DNA from 3 places in the Halomonas kalidii genome. Region 1 is predicted to be linked to each of the others. Evidence: predicted binding sites of a transcription regulator. Region 1 holds the regulator's gene; each other region holds the start of a gene.
The links. The regulator PhoB, encoded in region 1, activates phosphate uptake and scavenging genes when phosphate is short. The targets are predictions, from matches to a motif close to TGTCATANNNNTGTCANA.

Region 1 (6,089 bases):
TGCGGTAGAAGCGGGCGACGGAGAGATCCTCGGTGGCGATGCCCCAGTCGAGGCCTCGCATTTCGGTGAGCAGTTCGCGGAAGCGGGGCTTGCGGCGCAGGGCGCGCTTGAGCAGCAGTCCCAGCAGCCAGAGCATCAGTCGCAGCTTCATGTCGGTTCCGCCGCCCGGGGGGTGAAGGGGGATCGGCCTGCGGCCCGCGTTTCCGCGGGCCGTTGTATAGCACCGCCTTACTTGGCGACGGCGTCCTTGAGCCCCTTGCCCGGCTTGAAGGCCACGGTCTTGCTGGCCGGAATCTTGAGCGGGGCTCCGGTCTGGGGGTTCTTGCCGGTCCGAGCGGCACGCTCGCGTACGGTGAAAGTACCGAAACCGATCAACGAGACATCCTGTCCCTGGGACACGCTGCCGGTGATCTCGTCGAGGATGACGTTGAGCACCTGGCTCGCCTTGTCCTTGGAGAGATCGGCACGCTCGGCAATCGCCGCAGCGAGTTCTGGTTTACGCATACAGCCCTCCTGGTATTGGCTTGAGTCCCGACGAAATCGCTCGCCGGTGTTGTTGTTGATATCTGAGTCGATGAAACCCTGCTCCTGCATCACTCGCATGCGGCCTCCCCGCAACACTCGCCTTCGCCACGGGCGACGGGCCCACGGGATGACGACATGCGAATGACACCTACCAGCAACGGTGCAGCAGACCCGGCCAGATCGCCGGAGGCGCCGTCGTTGACGACACTAGCCTAGCAACGGCGGGGCCGCCCGCGCCAGTTCGACTTTCCGACGGACGCAGGCTCCTGTCAACGCAAAACCGATCAAACGTCCGTCCTCGGCCTCGGCGAAGGCGGCCAGATCGCCGCCTTGGCCCTCGATGCGCCAGCGTGCCGGCGCTCGCGTGGGCGGCAGCGCCACCACCGGCAGCAACGGCGTCTTGACCAGCACCGGCCAGGCCCCATAGGCCACCGGCGTGGGGGTCCCGGCAAGGGTCCTGGCCAGGGCCTTGGCACCGGCCTGCAGCGGCAGGACGAACATCGCGTTGATCCCGTCGACGCAGGCCACGTCGCCCAGCGCAAAGATCCCCCGGGCCGAGGTGGCGAGCAGGCGGTCGGTATGGATCCCCTTGACACCGACCTCGAGGCCTGCGGCCTCGGCCAGGGCGGCACGCGGCCGCAAGCCGGTGGCCACCAGCACCAGGTCGGCCTCGAGCCGGCTACCGTCGTCCAGTGCCAGCCCGACCTCGCTGCCCAGCGTCTCGAATGCGGCCAGGGTGCGTCCCAGGCGAAGGCGCATGCCGGCGCCGGCGAAGGCCTCGCCCAGGGCCCGGCCCAGCGGCTCCGGCAACAGCCGTGGCAAGGGAGCACGCTCCGGCGCCACGAGGCTCACCCGATGGCCGCCGGCGATCAGGTCGTTGGCGAACTCGCAGCCCACCAGGCCGACACCGACGATCGCCACCCGTGCCGGGCGGCCGAGTGCCGTCAAGGCGGCGTGAAAGCCCCGGTAGTCGTCCAGGTCGTTGATGGTGAAGATGCGATCGTGCAGCGCCTGGGGAATATCGAAGGGCAGTGCCGGGGCCGCCCCGGTGGCCAGCACCAGCTCGCTCCAGGCCAGCGTCTCGGCGCCGATGCTCAGGGTACGGGCCCGTGGCTCGATGGCATCGACCCGGGTATGGGTGCGCACCACGGCCCCCAGCCGGTCGGCCACTTCCAGCGCCGAGCGAGTCGCCAGGCGCTCCGGGGGCAGATGCTTGGCGAAGCCGGTGGAGAGCAGCGGCTTCGAGTAGTCGTCGCCACCGTCGGCGGTGATCAGGGTGACGGGGCGCTCGGCGTCCAGGGCCCGCAACTGGCGGAGCAGGCCGAAGCCCGCCATGCCGGAGCCGATGATGGTGAGGGGTGCGCTCATGGAATTCCTTGCACGATTGCCGCCGGACGCTTGCGCCGGGCTGCCACAGGGAAGCGTGTCGGAACGACATGTTACACTATGCGCCCCCCGGCCGACCTGGATAGACAACGTGACGCGGAGCGACCCGGTGCACGACGACCAGACGCCCGAGACCCGCCCCCCTCCCGGCTGGCGGCCCCTGGCGGCGGCCCGTCCGGCGATGAGCCCCGACTGGTGGCGGTGGGTCGCCTCACGCGACTCCCTCACCGCGCGCTTGATCGCCGCCGGCGGCGAGCGGCGCTTCCGGGTCCGGCTGCTCGACCAGCGGCTGATTCGCCCCCGGCACGACGAGGCCCGGGTACTGGGCCTTCCCTACCCCCGCCTTGCCTGGTGCCGCGAGGTCGCGCTCTGCCTCGACGGGCACCCCTGGGTGGTGGCCCGCTCGGTGGCACCGTTGGCCCGGTTGCGTGGCCAACGCCTCGAGCGGCTCGGCGAGCGTTCGCTGGGCAGCTGGCTGTTCCGCCAGCCGGGCCTGGAGCGCAGCCCCATCGAGATCACCGCCGCACCGCCGCCCTTCCATGCGGCCAGCGGCCCCTGGGGGCGACGCTCGGTGTTCCGCCACGGCCGCTTCGCGGTCCTGGTGCAGGAGTTCTTTCTCGAGCGCATGGCAGATGACCTGGGGCTGCCTTCGCGCTAGGCTCCGTGGCAGCCAAACCGGATATCACGAGGACGAGATGGACCGATCCCTGATGCGCCCCAAGGGCCTGGCCCGAGTGCCCGACTTCCTGCACCTGACGCGCCTCGACCGCCCGATCGGCACCTGGCTGCTGATGTGGCCCACCCTCTGGGCCCTGTGGTTCGCCGCCGAGGGCGTGCCCGGCCGCGACGTGCTGCTGATCTTCGTCGCCGGGGTCTACCTGATGCGTGCCGCCGGCTGTGTGGTCAACGACTATGCCGACCGCCACTTCGACGGCCACGTCAAGCGCACCAGGCACCGCCCCCTGGCCACCGGGCGTATCAGCGAGGGCGAGGCCCAGGCGCTGTTCCTGCTCCTGGTGATCGCCGCCTTCGTGCTGGTCTGGTTCACCAACCCGTTCACCGTGATGCTCTCTCTGGTGGGCGTGGTGCTGGCCTTCATCTACCCCTTCATGAAGCGCTACACCCACCTGCCGCAGCTGTTCCTGGGCGCCGCCTTCTCCTGGGCGATCCCCATGGCCTTCGGCGCGGTGCTGGGACGGGTCCCGGCCGAGGCCTGGCTGCTGTTCCTCGCCAACGTGGCCTGGACCGTGGCCTACGACACCGAATACGCCATGGTCGACCGCGACGACGACCTGAAGATCGGCATCAAGTCCACCGCCGTGCTGTTCGGCCACGCCGACCGGCTGATGATCGGCCTGCTGCAGGGGCTGACGCTGGTGTTGCTGGGCTGGGCCGGCTCACGCCTGGCGCTGGGCGGCTTCTTCTGGGTGGGGCTGGCGGCCATGGCGGCGACCTTCATCCATCAGCAGTTCCTGATCCGTCACCGGGATCGCGAGCGCTGCTTCCAGGCCTTCCTCAACAACCACTGGTCGGGCCTGGTGGTGTTCGCCGGTATCGCGCTCAGCCTCTGGCCGGCGCTGGAGGGCGGCTGAGCCTGGCGCGGCACGGCACTGTCACGTTATTGTCACAAGGACATGCTGTCATCGTCATCGACCCGTCATTGACCACGAGGCCCCGGGATGACCGCCAAGACCGTTCTGATCGTCGATGATGAAGCACCGATCCGCGAGATGATCGCGGTGGCACTGGAGATGGCCGACTATCGCGTGCTCGAGGCCGACAACGCCCAGGCCGCCCACGCCATGGTCGTCGACCACCAGCCCGACCTGCTGCTGCTCGACTGGATGATGCCCGGCACCAGCGGCATCGAGCTCGCCAGGCGCCTCAAGCGCGAGGAGGCCACCGCCGAGTTGCCGATCATCATGCTCACCGCCAAGGGCGAGGAGGACAACAAGATCCAGGGCCTCGAAGCCGGCGCCGACGACTACATCACCAAGCCCTTCTCGCCGCGGGAGCTGGTGGCGCGCCTCAAGGCCGTGCTGCGTCGCTCCACGCCGCGGGGCGTGGAGGATCCGGTGGAGGTCGACGGACTGCTGCTCGACCCGGTCAGCCACCGGGTCAGTTCCGCCGGCCGCGCCCTGGAGATGGGGCCCACCGAGTACCGCCTGCTGCAGTTCTTCATGACCCATCAGGAGCGCGCCTACACTCGCAGTCAGCTGCTCGACCAGGTGTGGGGCGGCAATGTCTATGTCGAGGAGCGTACCGTGGACGTGCATATCCGCCGCCTGCGCAAGGCACTGGGCGACGCCCACCAGCATCTGATCCAGACCGTGCGCGGCACCGGCTACCGTTTCTCCGCCAAGGGTTGACGTGCGCCCCTGGAGCCGTGAACTCTGGCGCCTGGGCCTGCTCGCCGGCATCGGCGCCCTGGCAGGCTGGACGTTCTCGGCCCCCGGCCTCGGACTCGCCGCCGGCCTGGCCCTCTGCCTGCTCCACCACCTGCGCCAACTGCACGCCCTGCGCACCTGGCTGACCCACAACCCCCATGCCGATCCCCCCGCCGCCAGCGGCCTGTGGGGCGAGCTGTTCGACCGCCTCTACCGTTACCAGAAGGGCCAGCGCCTCACCCAGAGCCGGCTGCGCAGCACCCTCAAGCGCATCCAGGAATCCTCCGAGGCGATGCACGACAGCGTGGTGATGCTCGACCGTCACGGCGATCTGGAGTGGTGGAACAGTGCCGCCACACGGATGCTCGGCCTGGAGGCCGCCCACGACCGTGGCCAGCACGTCACCAACCTGATCCGCGACCCGCGCTTCGTCGACTACTTCCACGCCCGCGATTACCGCGAGCCGTTGACCCTGCCCTCGCCGATCGACGAACGGCTGATCCTGCAGTTCCAGATCACCCTCTACGGCGACGACGAGCGGCTGCTGATGGCCCGCGACATCACCCGCCTGCACCGCCTGGAGGAGATGCGCCGCGATTTCGTGGCCAACGTCTCCCATGAGCTGCGAACGCCCCTGACCGTGCTGACCGGCTATCTGGAGACCTACCACGACCTGGTCGAGGGCCTCCCTCCGCGCCTGGTCCGCGGCCTGTCCCGGATGCAGGAGCAGACCACGCGCATGCAGAACCTGGTCAACGACCTGTTGCTGCTCTCGCGGCTGGAGATCGACCAGGGCGGCGACGACCACGCGCCCCTGGCCATGGACACCCTGCTGGAGAGCGTACGCCGCGATGCCGAGGCGCTCTCCGCCGGGCGCCAGCGAATCACCGTGGAGGTCGAGGAAACGCGGCGACTGATCGGCAGCGAGCAGGAGATCCGCAGCTCCATCTCCAACCTCGCCTTCAACGCCGTGCGCTACACCCCCGAGGGGTGCCGGGTCACCCTGCGCTGGAGGCCCCACCCCCAGGGCGCCTGCCTGGAGGTGGAGGACGACGGCGACGGCATCGACCCGGTGCATCTCCCCCGGCTCACCGAACGCTTCTACCGGGTCGACAAGGGGCGCAGCGCCGCCAGCGGCGGCACCGGCCTGGGCCTGGCCATCGTCAAGCACGTGCTGTTGCGCCACGACGCCCGCCTGGAGATCGACTCCCGCCCCGGCCACGGCGCCCTGTTCCGCTGCGTTTATCCGGCCGCCCGCCTGGCGGCACCCGCCGCCGTCGCCCCGGCCAGTCCACGCGGCTCGCTCGATCCCGCGCCCTAGGCACCCTCGCTGTCGCCGTGGTGGCTACTTGTGTATGATCCGAGTATAGGCTTGTTTTTTATCGATTTTCCGAAAGGGCCCATGGCGTGCCATGGGCAGGCGATCGGAGCGGAACGCCAGCGACACACGGGCTGGCGGCAAGGTACCCCCAGATGGCAAGAAAACAGGATGAAATACGGCGCCACAATCGGGGGAAAATCTTGCTTGCCGCCGAGCGCGTCTTCGCCGAGAGAGGCTACGCCGGCGCCTCGATGGGCGACATCGCCAGACTCGCCGAACTTCCCAAGTCCAACGTGCACTACTACTTCGCCACCAAGGAAGTGCTCTACCGCGAGGTGCTGCTGGAGCTGCTGGAGGTCTGGAAGCAGGATGCGCTGTGCTTCGAACTCTACGACGACCCACGCATCGTGCTCTCGACCTATATCCGCGCCAAGATGATGCACTCCCGCAACCGCGCCCACGGCTCCAAG
Region 2 (6,089 bases), on a different contig from region 1:
TAGTTGCCGGCCACCGAGAGCAGCTCGGCGTGCAGCTCGCGACAGAAGATGCCGGCCTGGAGGTCGCCGTGGATACCCGCCAGGGCGCGGCCGCGCAGGGCACCGTAGACATGCACGCTGCCGGCGGCGAGCACCTCGGCACCGGCATTGACGGCCCCGATCACCACCAGGTCGCCCTCCGGTGCCGTCACCTGCTGGCCGGAGCGTACCGTGCCACGGTAGATACGGCCACTGCTGCCCCCCGCCGGGGGCGTCTCCTGCCCCGCCTCCGGTTCGGCAGGCGTCGGCTCGTCGGGTGACACGCTCTCCAGCGAACGGGGCCGACTCGCCTCCTGGGGCGGGAACCAGCCCAGCCCCAGCGCCCAGGCCGACTGCTTGACCGGATCGGGACCGCCGCGTACCGCCACAGGCAGCAGCTTGTGGGCCCGGCAGACCGCGCAGATGCGTTCCAGTGCCAGGTGCGGCTCGTCGAGCTTCTCGACGTTGAGTACCACCGGGGTATGCTGGAAGAAAGCCGGAGACTGGCTGAGCTTGCCGGCGAGCTGTTCACGGATGCGTTCGGGGTCGGCGCTGGCCAACTCCATGACCGTCATCGGCAACATGCCGCCCTTGAAGGTGAATGCCATGCTGTCCCTGTCCACTTTGAGACTCATTGCCGGACTCCACGTCGGGTGATGGTCGGGGTACCTGGTCAAAGCTAAGCGAGTGACTCGGCCCCTGCAACTGATCATAAGCTCAGCGACCACCGGTTGTCAGTGTCTCCAGTCGGCCACACCCGGCCTCCGCGGCGGGCTTTTCCGCAGGCGCGACGCATGCTTAGATACGTCCATGCCTGCGGCCACGCGCCGCCACCGGCGTCAACAACAAGATTGCGCGCCTGCCCCTGCCGGCGCTTCCACGTCAGGATGGTCAATGTCTGGACTCCTTCGTCGCCTCTTTTCTCCTCGCTGGCAACACCCCGACCCCGGGGTCCGCCGCCAGGCGGCTGCCCGCCTCGACCCAGCGCGCCCCGAACAGCGCCAGGCCCTCGAACGGCTGGCCGGGGATGCCGACCCCGGGGTCCGCCGCGCCGCCCTGGCGCGTCTCGACGACCCCGAACGCCTGCTGGCCCTGCTCGACGAGGGTGCCTCTGCCGAGCTGCATGCCCATCTCGTCGCCCTGCTGACGGGCCGCCAGGGCGAGCTCGAGCTGGCGGCCCGCATCGCCCTGACCGAGCGCCTCGCTGCCCCCGACCTGCTGGCCGAGATCGCCCTGCAGGGCGACAACCAGCAGCTGCGCCTGGCTGCCCTGGGCCGCCTCGAGGGCGAGGAAGCCCTGATCCGCCAGGCCTGCGACAACGGCATCGCCGCCGTGCGCCACGCCGCCGCGGCCCGGGTCACCAGCGAGGCCGGCCTGGCCAGGCTGGTCCAGTCGTCCCGGCGCGACCGCCAGGTGATGCGCCAGGCGCGGGAGCGCCTCAACCGGCTGCGGGCCGACACCGCCTCGCTGGCCGCCGCCCGTGAACGCCGCGAGGCACTGCTCGAGACGCTGGAGCGGCATGCCCAGGCCGCCTGGGAACCGCTCTATGCCGGCCGTTTTCGACACCTTGCACGCGAATGGAGCGCGCTGGAAGAGCTGCCCGACGCCAGCCAGGAACAGCGCTACCAGGACGCCTGCCTGCGTTGTCGCAAGGTGATCGGCGACCACGAGGCCCGGCAGCTCTCCCGGGCAGCCGACCACCAGCGTCGCGAGGATGCCGACCAGAACCGCGAGGCCCTGGTGGAAGCGCTGGAGGAGAGCCTCGACGCCCTCACCCGCAGCGAGCGTCTCACCGAACAGGATATCGCCAGCCTGCGCGCCCAGAAGCAGCTGCTGGCCAACCGCTGGCAGACCCTCTCCGACCAGCATCTGGCCGACGAGGGTCTGCGCCGCCGTTACGACACGGCGCTGGCCGGCTACGAGCGCATCGCCCAGGCCTGGGTCAGGCTCGAGGAGCGGGCCGCGGCCATCGGCCAGGCCCTGACCGATGGCGACAATGAACGCCTGGCCGCCCTGATCGACGCCAGCGGCTGGCCCGACGACCTGGCCCCCGCCCCGCTGCTGCAGCGGGCTCGCCAGCGGCTCGCCGCCGAGGCCACCGATGACGACCTGGAGAGCCGCCTGGCCCGCTTCGCCGATGACCTGGCCCAGCTCGAGCGCCTGCTCGAGAGCGGCGCCTTCAAGGGTGCCAGTCGTCTCCATCAGCGCCTGCGCCAACAGGCCGACCACCTGCCCGAGGCACGCATTCGGCCCCAACTGGCGACCCTCAAGCGGCTCGCCGCCCGGCTGGCCGAGCTGCGTGACTGGCGGGGCTTCGTCGCCGGTCCCAAGCGCGACCAGCTGTGCCAGGCCATCGATGCCCTGGCCGAGGACGCCTCGCTGGCCGACGCCGAACTCGACCGCCGCCACCGTCAACTGGTCAAGGAGTGGAAGTCTCTGGGTGACGCCGCCGCCAACCGCCAGCAAGCCGCCAGCTTTCGCGCCGCCTCGGACCGCATCCATGAGCGCCTGGCCCCCTGGCGCAAGCGCCTGGACGCCGAGCGGGCCCGCAACCTGGCAGCCCGCGAGGCCCTCTGCGAGCAGCTCGAATCGCTGCTCGCCCAACCCGCCAGCGAGGCCGACCCGGACGCGCTGCGCGAGATCCGTGACAAGGCGCGGGAGCAGTGGCGCCTCAGCTCCCCCGTCCCGCGTGACCACGCCGAGGCCATCGGACGCCGCTTCGCCCGCATCCGTCACGAGTTGCAGGCACTGATCGATCGCCGGGCCGAAGAGGTCGCCGAGGCCAAGCGTCAACTGATCGCACAGGCCCGGGCCCTGCTCGAGGGCGATCAGCCCGCCACTCGCCGTGCCGAGCAGGCCAAGGCGCTGCAGCGGCGATGGCGAGAGTTGGGCCGTGCCCCACGTGGCGAGGAGCAGGCGCTGTGGCGAGAGTTCCGCGGCCTGTGTGACGGCATCTTCGCCAGCCGCGAGGCCGAACGGGACGACCGCGCCCAACACGCCCGGGAGCGCCTGGACGCGATGCAGGCACTGATCGACCGCCTCGACGCCTGGCACCCGGCCGACAGCCGTGACGCCCAGGCGCTGGAGCGTGCCATCCAGGAAGCAGCCGCCCTGGAGCCCCTGCCCTCCGGCCGCCGCACCGAAGGCATGCGCCGGCGCTGGTCGGGCATCATCCGGGCGCGCCGAGAGCGCCTGGCTCGCCTGGCGGTGGTCGAGGAGGTGAACCGCTGGCGTGACGTCCAGCCGCTGCTGGCGCGCCACCTGGAGGCCGATGCCGCCGGCCTGGCCGGGTCGGGATGCCACGACGTCGAGCCGCCGGCGGAGGTGACCCTGCCCGAGGACATGCGCCTGGCCCACGCCCGGCGCAATGCCGCACGCCGCCACCCCGGCGATCCGGCGGAAATCGAGGAGCAACTCGCCCGCCTTCGGGTGCATCTCTCGCTGCTCGCGGTCGGCCGGGTCAGCCACCGCGACGACCCGCTGCGCCTGGCGATCCAGGTCGAGCGCCTCAACGAGAACCTGGGGCGGGAACCGTCCCGGGCAGAGGAACTCCACGGCGTGCTGCGCGAACTGCTGGCCACCGGACCGGTTCCACCGGCCCTCTGGGCCCGGGAGGTCGGTGAATTCGACCACATGCTGGAGAACCTGGCCCGCCTGCCCCCGCCCTGAGCCTCCCGGCCGAGGCCATGAACGCGAAAGCGCGAGGCGGCGGCCTCGCGCTTTCTGCTAGTCCACGCTGCCCGCCGCCGGGATCGCCGGGGGCGGGCTCGGCGATCGGGCGATCAGCCCATGAACTGGCCACCGTTGATGTCGATGTTGGCACCGGTGATGAAGCCGGCTTCCCGGTCGGCGAGGAAGGCGACCAGGCGACCGATCTCCTCGGGAGTCCCGTAACGCTTGACCGGGATGGTCTCGCGGATCGCTTCACGCACCTTCTCGGGGATCTTCATGATCATGTCGGTGGCGATGTAACCGGGTGACACCGTGTTCACGGTGATCCCCTTGGTGGCGGTCTCCTGCGCCAGCGACATGGTCAGGCCGTGCATGCCCGCCTTGGCGGCGGCGTAGTTGACCTGGCCGAACTGCCCCTTCCGGCCATTGATCGAGGAGATGTTGACGATGCGGCCGTAGCCCACCTCCAGCATGTCCTCGATCACGCTCCGGCAAGTGTTGAAGACACTGTTGAGGTTGGTGTCGATGACCTCGTGCCACTGCTCGGCGGTCATCTTCTTCAGGGTGCCGTCCCGGGTGATGCCGGCACAATTGACCAGCACACTGACGGGTCCATGGGTTTCGCGAATCTCCTTTACCCCTGCCATGCAGGAATCGTAATCGGTGAGGTCGATGCCGGACAGCGCGATATTCTCGTAGCCGTCGGCCTTCTGGGTCTCGAGCCAGGCTCTGGCCTTGTCCGGGTTGTGATATCCGGCGACCACCGTGAAGCCTTCGGCAGCCAGCGAACGACAGATCGCAGTCCCGATACCACCGGTACCACCGGTGACCCAGGCGACGGGTGCTTGGTTGGTCATTGACTACCTCCCTGATATTCATGACGCTTGACTTGACCATGGCCGGGAACGGCCCAAGGCCAGTATTGTTCTCCCGATTGTCATCTTCATGACAATCACCGGCAGTATGGACCACGAGAAGCGCCACGGACGAGCGTTTGAAATCGCCTCTTGACCCTCATCATAAAAAGCGTAGAATGCGCCTCACGTTGATGCGGGGTGGAGCAGTCTGGTAGCTCGTCGGGCTCATAACCCGAAGGTCATCGGTTCAAATCCGGTCCCCGCTACCATCTTCGAAGAGAAAGGCCAGAACCAACCGGTTCTGGCCTTTTTCATGCCTACGGTAGACCTTCCGGTAGCTCGTCGGGCTCGGCTCTTATCATCCCCCCTCCGCCCCCTTGATGACCGGCGCCATGCCCAGCCGGCCGACCCCCGGCAGCTTGAGCGCGGGGCGCCGCACGTCGATACCCAGCGACAGTCCCAGCAGGTTGAGCTCGAGCCCCTCGTCACGTCCCAGGGTCAATCCCAGCATCCCCCACAGCGAGGCCGTCGCGCCACGCCCGCCCGGCGCCGCGGCCAGCACACCATCGAACAGGTAGTCCTTGCCCACCGCGGTCACCGGCAGCACCACCTCGAGCCCCGGTACCTCGCGGGCCACCCAGGCGGTGAAGGTGTTGCTGTTGGGGCCAGGCCAAGCACGATAGCTCGACGGCGCCGGATAGGCCGCCACGGCCGCCTCGATATCGGCGATCATCGCCGCGGCCGCCTCGCCGCGATAATCGGCCAGCAGCGCCGGGGCATTGCCGTACCAGGCACGATCCGGCGTGGCCGTCGACTGCGAGACCAGCGTCGGGCGACGCCAGCTCATCACGTGATGCATGCGATAGGCTTCGGCGCCGGCCACCCGCGTGGCGATCCAGGTGTGCACGCCGAAGGCGCCGCGCCAGCCCCAGGCGCGCGCCGCATAGACTTGCACCACCGCCTCGGGAGCCTCCAGCGCCGTCGGGGCCAGCCCTGCCGGCTCCCTGCTCGCCGAGGCCCAGTGGCCGCCACCATCGCTCCGCTCGGTGCCCAGCATCCACAGGGGGCCAGCCAGCAGCAGCGCCAATGCCAGCCCCAGGCCGGCCACCAGGCACAGGATTCGTCCCATCGATGGCATGCTCCCCTTGAAGTCCCGGCCCGTCACCCGCATCTCCGAAGTAAATTCACTCTGACCCAAGGCCACTGACCATGTCCATCGTCGATCCCCGCACCGGCGAGCCGCTCGCCGACGTCTCCGCCCCCGGCGACACCCCTGCTCCGGCACCGGGCCTTCCGGATGCCGAGGTGATCATCGACGTCGACCGCGAGAACATCCAGCAGCTGCTTGAGCTCTCCATGCAGGTGCCGGTGCTGCTCGACTGCTGGGCACCCTGGTGCGAGCCCTGCAAGAACCTGATGCCGGTGCTCGAGAAGCTGGCCCGTGAGTACCAGGGCACCTTCATCCTCGCCAAGCTGAACATCGACGAGAACCAGGAGATCGCCGCCCAACTCGGCGTGCGCTCGGTGCCGGACGTCAAGCTG
Region 3 (6,089 bases), on a different contig from region 1:
CTGGTCACCTTGATGGCGGTGGTACTGCGGTCGCGCATGCGCTGGAGCGAGGCATTGATCGCCGGCGCCCTGGTCGGGGCGGCGATGATCCAGCTGGGGGTCTTCCTGCCGCCCGGCGGGGCCGGTCCCATGCTGGAGCAACTGCGCCATGGGTCGGCCGAGGTCGACGGCATGCTCCGCGAGCTCGCTGCTCAGGGCTTGGATACCGAGCAACTGGCAGCGCTGCTGATCAGCGGAGTCACCGGCATGATCGTGCTGCTCGCCGCCGTGGCCTGCCTGGCGCTGGCGCGCGGCTGGCAGGCCGGGCTCTACAACCCCGGTGGCTTTCGCGGGGAGTTCCATGCCCTGCGCCTGGCACCCCGCGAGCTCGCTCTGCTGGTGGCGCTCGGGGTGGTGGGCATGGTGCTGGGGATCCCGGCGTTGGGGCTGCTCTCCTGGGTGCCACTGCTGGTGTCGGGCATCGCGCTGGTTCACGGTTTCATCGGATTGAAGGGAATGAACGGGCTGTGGCTGGTAGCCTTCTATGTGCTGCTGATCACTACCTGGCCCATGATTCTCATCGTGCTGCTGCTGGCCTTCATCGACTCGCTCGCGGACTTCCGCGCACGACTGGCCAGAAGCGACTGACAAGAGGTTAACGAGATGGAAGTCATTCTGCTCGACAAGATTGGCAAGCTGGGCGGCCTGGGTGACAAGGTCACCGTCAAGCCCGGTTATGGTCGTAACTACCTGGTGCCCTACGGCCTGGCCGTGCCGGCGACCAAGGACAATGTGCAGGCCTTCGAGGCCCAGCGCAGCGAGCTCGAGGCCCAGGCCGCCGAGCGCAAGGCCGTCGCCGAAGCCCGCGCCGCTCAGCTGAGCGAGATCGAGCTGTCGCTGGTGGCCAAGGCCGGTGACGAGGGCAAGCTGTTCGGCTCCATCGGGCCGCGTGATCTGGCCGAGGCCATTGCCTCCGCCGGCATCGACGTCGCCAAGAGCGAAGTCCGCATGCCGGAAGGCCCGATCCGCCAGACCGGCGAGTACGACATCGACCTGCACCTGCACGCCGAAGTCGACGCCACCGTGCGCGTGGTGGTCGTGGCCGAGTAAAGCCCGTCCTGGCACCGGAGGCACCCGAAGGGGCGCGAGGGAATCTTCCTCGCGCCCCTTTTCCGTTGGCGGGAGGCCGGCCTCGGGGAGGGGGAGAGCCCGGCCGTGCGCCGAGCGCTTAGACATTGGTAGTAATATTACGGTTTTCTTTTTGCAACAGTGGGCTTAAACGATTAAGTTCTCGCCATGGCCTGTCCTCGGTCGCGAGGCGACGGGTCGATCGAGAGGGTGGCGGGGCCCTCGGTCTGTCGGCTGACTTAAACGATACAGATCGGGCCTTCCGCCACTTTCCCTGCGAAAACAACCATAAAAGGACTCGCTCCGATGAAGACTGCCATGCTCAGATCTCCCCTCGTTGCCGCCGTCGCCGTGGCCAGTTTCGCCATGACCGGCCTCGCCGGCGCCGACACTCACTCCGGCCTCGAGCAGCGCCTGGCCGAGCTGGAGGCGCGGATCGCCGCTGCCGAGCGGCGCGCCGACGACGCCGAGCAGCGGGCGGAACTGGCCGAGGCCCAGGCCGAGGGACGTCTTGCCGCGGAAGAGGTCGAGGAGCGTCTCGCCAAGGTCGAGCGCCAGGCCAGTGGCGAGGAGGGCTTCTCCTTCAACGCCTACGCCCGCTCCGGCCTGCTGATCGGCGAGGACGGCAAGAGCGCGGAGGGCGGCCCCTACCTGACGCCGGCGGGCTCCCAGGGGGGCGCGGTGGGCCGGCTGGGCAACGAACCGGATACCTACGCCGAGGCCATCCTCAACTATCGCCAGACCTACGACAATGGCGCCAAGGCGCACTATCGCACCATGCTGGCCGACGGTACCACCACCAGCAACGACTGGAACGACGATTCCAATCTCAACGTGCGTCAGGTCTATGCCGAGTTCAGCGACCTGCCGAGCTTTACCGGCGTCTTCGAGAACGCCTCGATCTGGGCCGGCAAGCGCTTCGACCGCGACAACTTCGACATCCACTGGCTCGACAGCGACTTCATCTTCCTGGCCGGTACCGGTGCCGGTATCTACGACATGCAGCTGGCCGACAACTGGAAGTCCAACCTCTCGCTCTATGGTCGCAGCTTCAGCGACTTCCCCGTGACACGCGAGTCGCCGGGGGATGACAGCGGCGACACCGACAACCTGATCCTGACCTCCAACAACTACTTCGGCAACTGGCAGTGGATGGTCAGCGGCATGTCCGCCGCCGACAACGAGGAACGCCTGCTCGACAGCGGCGATACCGCGGCCGACAGCGGTTTCCACACCATGGTGGCCTACCATGGCGACAGCTTCTTCGGCCTCGGCGAGGGCAACTTCAAGGCCGCGGTGATCCATGGCCAGGGCCTGGGCGGCGAGACCAAGGGCATCGGCTCCAATGGCTCGCTCACCGAGGACGCTACCTCCACCCGGGTCGGCCTCTACGGCACCACCTACCTCGCGCCGAGCTGGCGCGTGGCGCCGGCGATCCTCGCCGAGACCAGCGAGGACCGCTTCGTCGAGGGCGACCAGTACGACTGGGCGACCCTCAACGTGCGCCTGGCCAACGAGCTGACCGAGAACTTCGAGATGCAGTACGAGGCCAGCTACCAGTGGATGGACCTCGATCCCCAGGGCTTCGGCGGCAACAACGCCGTGGAGGGCGACTACACCAAGTTCACCATCGCCCCGACCTTCAAGCCCGAGGTGGGCGGTTTCTGGAAGCGCCCGGAGGTCCGCCTCTTCGCCTCCTGGAGCGACTGGGACGACGAGCTCAACGACTACAGCGACGGTGACGCCTTCGGCAGCGACGGCTTCACCGGCAGCCAGTGGACCTTCGGCGTCCAGACCGAAGTCTGGTTCTGACGCCCCTGGCCCGGCGTCTGCCGGGCCATGCCCGCTGTTTCGATCCTTGCCCGCGCCCGGTCTCGAGCGCGGGTTTTTGCCGCTCCGTGAGTGCTTGCCGTTCGGGGAGTGTAGGGTGGTGCCGGCCCTTCGGGTAGAATGTCCCGGCCCGTTCCCCTGAAGGTTGCCATGTCATGAACGACACCCTCGAGCTCGATCAGGAAACCGCCGCCCTCAAGGTGCCCCCGCACTCGCTGGAGGCCGAACAGTCGGTGCTCGGCGGCCTGATGCTCGACAATCAGGCCTGGGACAGCATTGCCGACCGGCTCGTGGCGGACGACTTCTATCGCTACGAGCACCGCCTGATCTTCAACGTCATGATCGGCCTGTCCGAGGGGGCACGTCCGATGGACGTGGTGACCCTCTCCGAGGCCCTCGAGGGGCGCGACCAGCTCGACACCGTGGGTGGGCTGGCCTATCTGGCCGAACTGGCCCGCAACACTCCCTCGGCGAGCAACATCCGCGCCTATGCCGATATCGTTCGCGAGCGCGCGACCCTGCGCAAGCTGATCCGCGCCGCCAGCCAGATCGCCGACGGTGCCTTCAGCCCCCAGGGCCGGCCCGCCGACGAGCTGGTCGACGAAGCCGAGCGGCTGGTGTTCCAGATCAGCGAGGAGCGCCCCAAGTCGGGCGGCCCCATCGGCATGAGCGAGCTGCTGGCCAAGGCGGTGGACCGTATCGACGAGCTGTTCAACATGCAGGGCGAGATGACCGGGCTGTCCACCGGCTTCCGCGATCTGGACGAGATGACCTCGGGGCTGCAGCCCTCGGACCTGGTGATCATCGCCGGGCGCCCCTCCATGGGCAAGACCACCTTCGCGATGAATCTGGTGGAGCATGCCGTGATCGCCAGCGAGAAGCCGGTGATGGTGTTCTCCATGGAGATGCCCGCCGAGTCGCTGATGCTGCGGATGCTCTCGTCACTCGGGCGCATCGACCAGACCCGGGTGCGTACCGGCCAGCTCGAGGACGAGGACTGGCCACGGCTCACCTCGGCGGTGAACCTGCTCAAGGACAAGCAGCTGTTCATCGACGACACTGCGGCACTCTCGCCCAACGAGATGCGTTCGCGGCTGCGCCGGGTGGTGCGTGAGCATGGCAACATGTCGCTGGTCATGATCGACTACCTGCAGCTGATGCAGATCCCCGGCTTCTCCGAGAACCGCACCGGCGAGATCTCGGAGATCTCGCGCTCTCTCAAGGGGTTGGCCAAGGAGTTCGGCTGTCCGGTGATCGCGCTCTCCCAGCTCAACCGCTCGCTGGAGCAGCGGCCCAACAAGCGCCCGGTGATGTCGGACCTGCGGGAATCGGGCGCCATCGAGCAGGACGCCGACATCATCGCCTTCGTCTATCGTGACGAGGTCTACAATCCGGACAACCCCGACAACCAGGGGCTGGCCGAGCTGATCATCGGCAAGCAGCGTAACGGCCCCATCGGGGCCGTGCACATGGCCTTCATCGGCAAGTACACGCGCTTCGAGGACCTGGCACCGGACAGCTACGGCGGGGGCTTCGGCGAGTAGGTGGACCTTGAGTCCGGCCTCCGGCCCCGTATAATGCCGACCCCTCGACCACAGTGAAGGAGGCAGCATGGCAGGCGGATTCCGACGCGGCAATCGCCGTCGTACCCCGAAACTCGAAGCCCGCGGCGAGCTCCAGGCAATGGAGCGGGAAGGCCCCTTCAAGGAGTGGCTGGGCATGCCCGATCTCTACCGTTACCAGCTCACGGTGGACGGCGAGAGCTACAGCTACCAGACCGAGGACGCCGAACTGCCGGTGCAGGTCGGCGACCGGGTGGTGTTCCGCTACAAGGAGACCAAGGCCGGCAAGTGGGTCGACCGCAACTCCCTGGGCAAGGCCATCGACCCCTCCGAGTACCGATGAGTCTGGAACCTGACGGGGCGGTCAGGGTCATATTACGGTAACGTCGGGTACACGACACCGTCATCGGGCGCAGCCATGCTGTGCCCAATTTGTATCCGTCATCCGCAATGCGACGCCTGAACACGTCGCCAGTGAGTTGGAGGGAACCATGGAATTCAATGACCTCAAGGCCTTCGTGGCGCACCACGACAATTTCGAGATCCGCGTGATCGGCCACACCGGCAGCCATGTCTATCAGGTGGAGCTGGAAGACGTGGAGGGTACTCGCCACATGTTGACCCGCGCCGGCAAGCCGGTGCTGTTCCGCACCCTCGAGGATGTCTATCTGGAGCTCAACCGTGCCGGCATTCACCGTGCCTATCTGGTGCAGCATGTGCCCCATGACGAGGTGATCGGCCGTGAAGCCCACTACCGGGATCCCCTCACCGCGCGCATGCCCCTGGTGTTCTGACCCTCGCTCCTCCCCTTGTCGCTGCCCATCGTGCTTCCCGGAGGTACTGGCGGTATGCGAGTGTGCTGCGCTCGCATGCCGGGCCGGCTCGTGTAGCTGACCTCAAGCTGTACAAATCGAGTCGATAGTACAACTTTATCCGCCCTCCTCGTGCGCCGCCTGATAGACTGTCGCCACGCCCGTCAGCCAACGATCAGGAGGAGCACTGCGCATGACCACCCGTCAACTGGAGCAGGAACGGTTCGGACTGGACAGGCCCGGCAGTGGACGCCTGGCCCAGGCTCCGGCCGACCATCCGCCGGTGCCGCAGCGGAAGGTAGGGGTGCTGCTGGCCAACCTCGGCACGCCGGATGCCACCGACTACTGGTCGATGCGGCGCTACCTCGGCGAGTTTCTCTCCGACAAGCGCGTGGTCGACTATCCGAGCTGGAAATGGCAGCCACTGCTGCAGTTGATCATCCTCTCGCGGCGGCCCTTCAAGTCGGGTGAGGCCTATCGCGGCATCTGGAACAACGAGCGGGACGAGAGCCCGCTGTTGACCATCACCCGCGACCAGACCCGCAAGGTGGCCGAGGGGCTGCACGAGGCCCATGGCGATCGGGTGGTGGTCGACTTCTGCATGCGCTACGGCAATCCCTCCACCGACAGCGTGCTGCGCCGGATGCAGGCCCAGGGGTGCGAGAGGATCCTGTTCTTCCCGCTCTACCCCCAATACGCCTCGCCGACCACCGCCACGGCCAACGACCAGGCCTTCCGCACCCTGATGAAGCTCAAGTGGCAGCCCGCCCTGCGTACC

Region 2: a site for PhoB is predicted at 4,624-4,641, ahead of phbB (acetoacetyl-CoA reductase). Genes of this name have one in related genera too.
Region 3: a site for PhoB is predicted at 4,868-4,885, ahead of QLQ85_RS18220 (DUF6482 family protein). Genes of this name have one in related genera too.

Annotation. Positions count from the first base shown of each region.
Region 1 is NZ_JASCQN010000054.1:196,416-202,504, forward strand. Features, by position in the region: gene QLQ85_RS21425 (hypothetical protein) at 1-151, opposite strand, end outside; gene QLQ85_RS21430 (HU family DNA-binding protein) at 229-504, opposite strand; gene QLQ85_RS21435 (FAD-dependent oxidoreductase) at 733-1,893, opposite strand; gene QLQ85_RS21440 (chorismate--pyruvate lyase family protein) at 2,003-2,569, shown strand; gene ubiA (4-hydroxybenzoate octaprenyltransferase) at 2,607-3,503, shown strand; gene phoB (phosphate regulon transcriptional regulator PhoB) at 3,591-4,280, shown strand; gene phoR (phosphate regulon sensor histidine kinase PhoR) at 4,282-5,619, shown strand; gene QLQ85_RS21460 (TetR/AcrR family transcriptional regulator) at 5,820-6,089, shown strand, end outside.
Region 2 is NZ_JASCQN010000036.1:12,262-18,350, reverse strand. Features, by position in the region: gene minC (septum site-determining protein MinC) at 1-653, opposite strand, end outside; gene QLQ85_RS10375 (DUF349 domain-containing protein) at 913-3,687, shown strand; gene phbB (acetoacetyl-CoA reductase) at 3,801-4,547, opposite strand; tRNA gene QLQ85_RS10365 (tRNA-Met) at 4,740-4,816, shown strand; gene QLQ85_RS10360 (DUF3750 domain-containing protein) at 4,906-5,676, opposite strand; gene QLQ85_RS10355 (tetratricopeptide repeat protein) at 5,757-6,089, shown strand, end outside.
Region 3 is NZ_JASCQN010000051.1:343,663-349,751, forward strand. Features, by position in the region: gene QLQ85_RS18195 (YybS family protein) at 1-627, shown strand, start outside; gene rplI (50S ribosomal protein L9) at 643-1,089, shown strand; gene QLQ85_RS18205 (carbohydrate porin) at 1,426-2,919, shown strand; gene dnaB (replicative DNA helicase) at 3,093-4,481, shown strand; gene QLQ85_RS18215 (hypothetical protein) at 4,549-4,842, shown strand; gene QLQ85_RS18220 (DUF6482 family protein) at 4,991-5,293, shown strand; gene hemH (ferrochelatase) at 5,505-6,089, shown strand, end outside.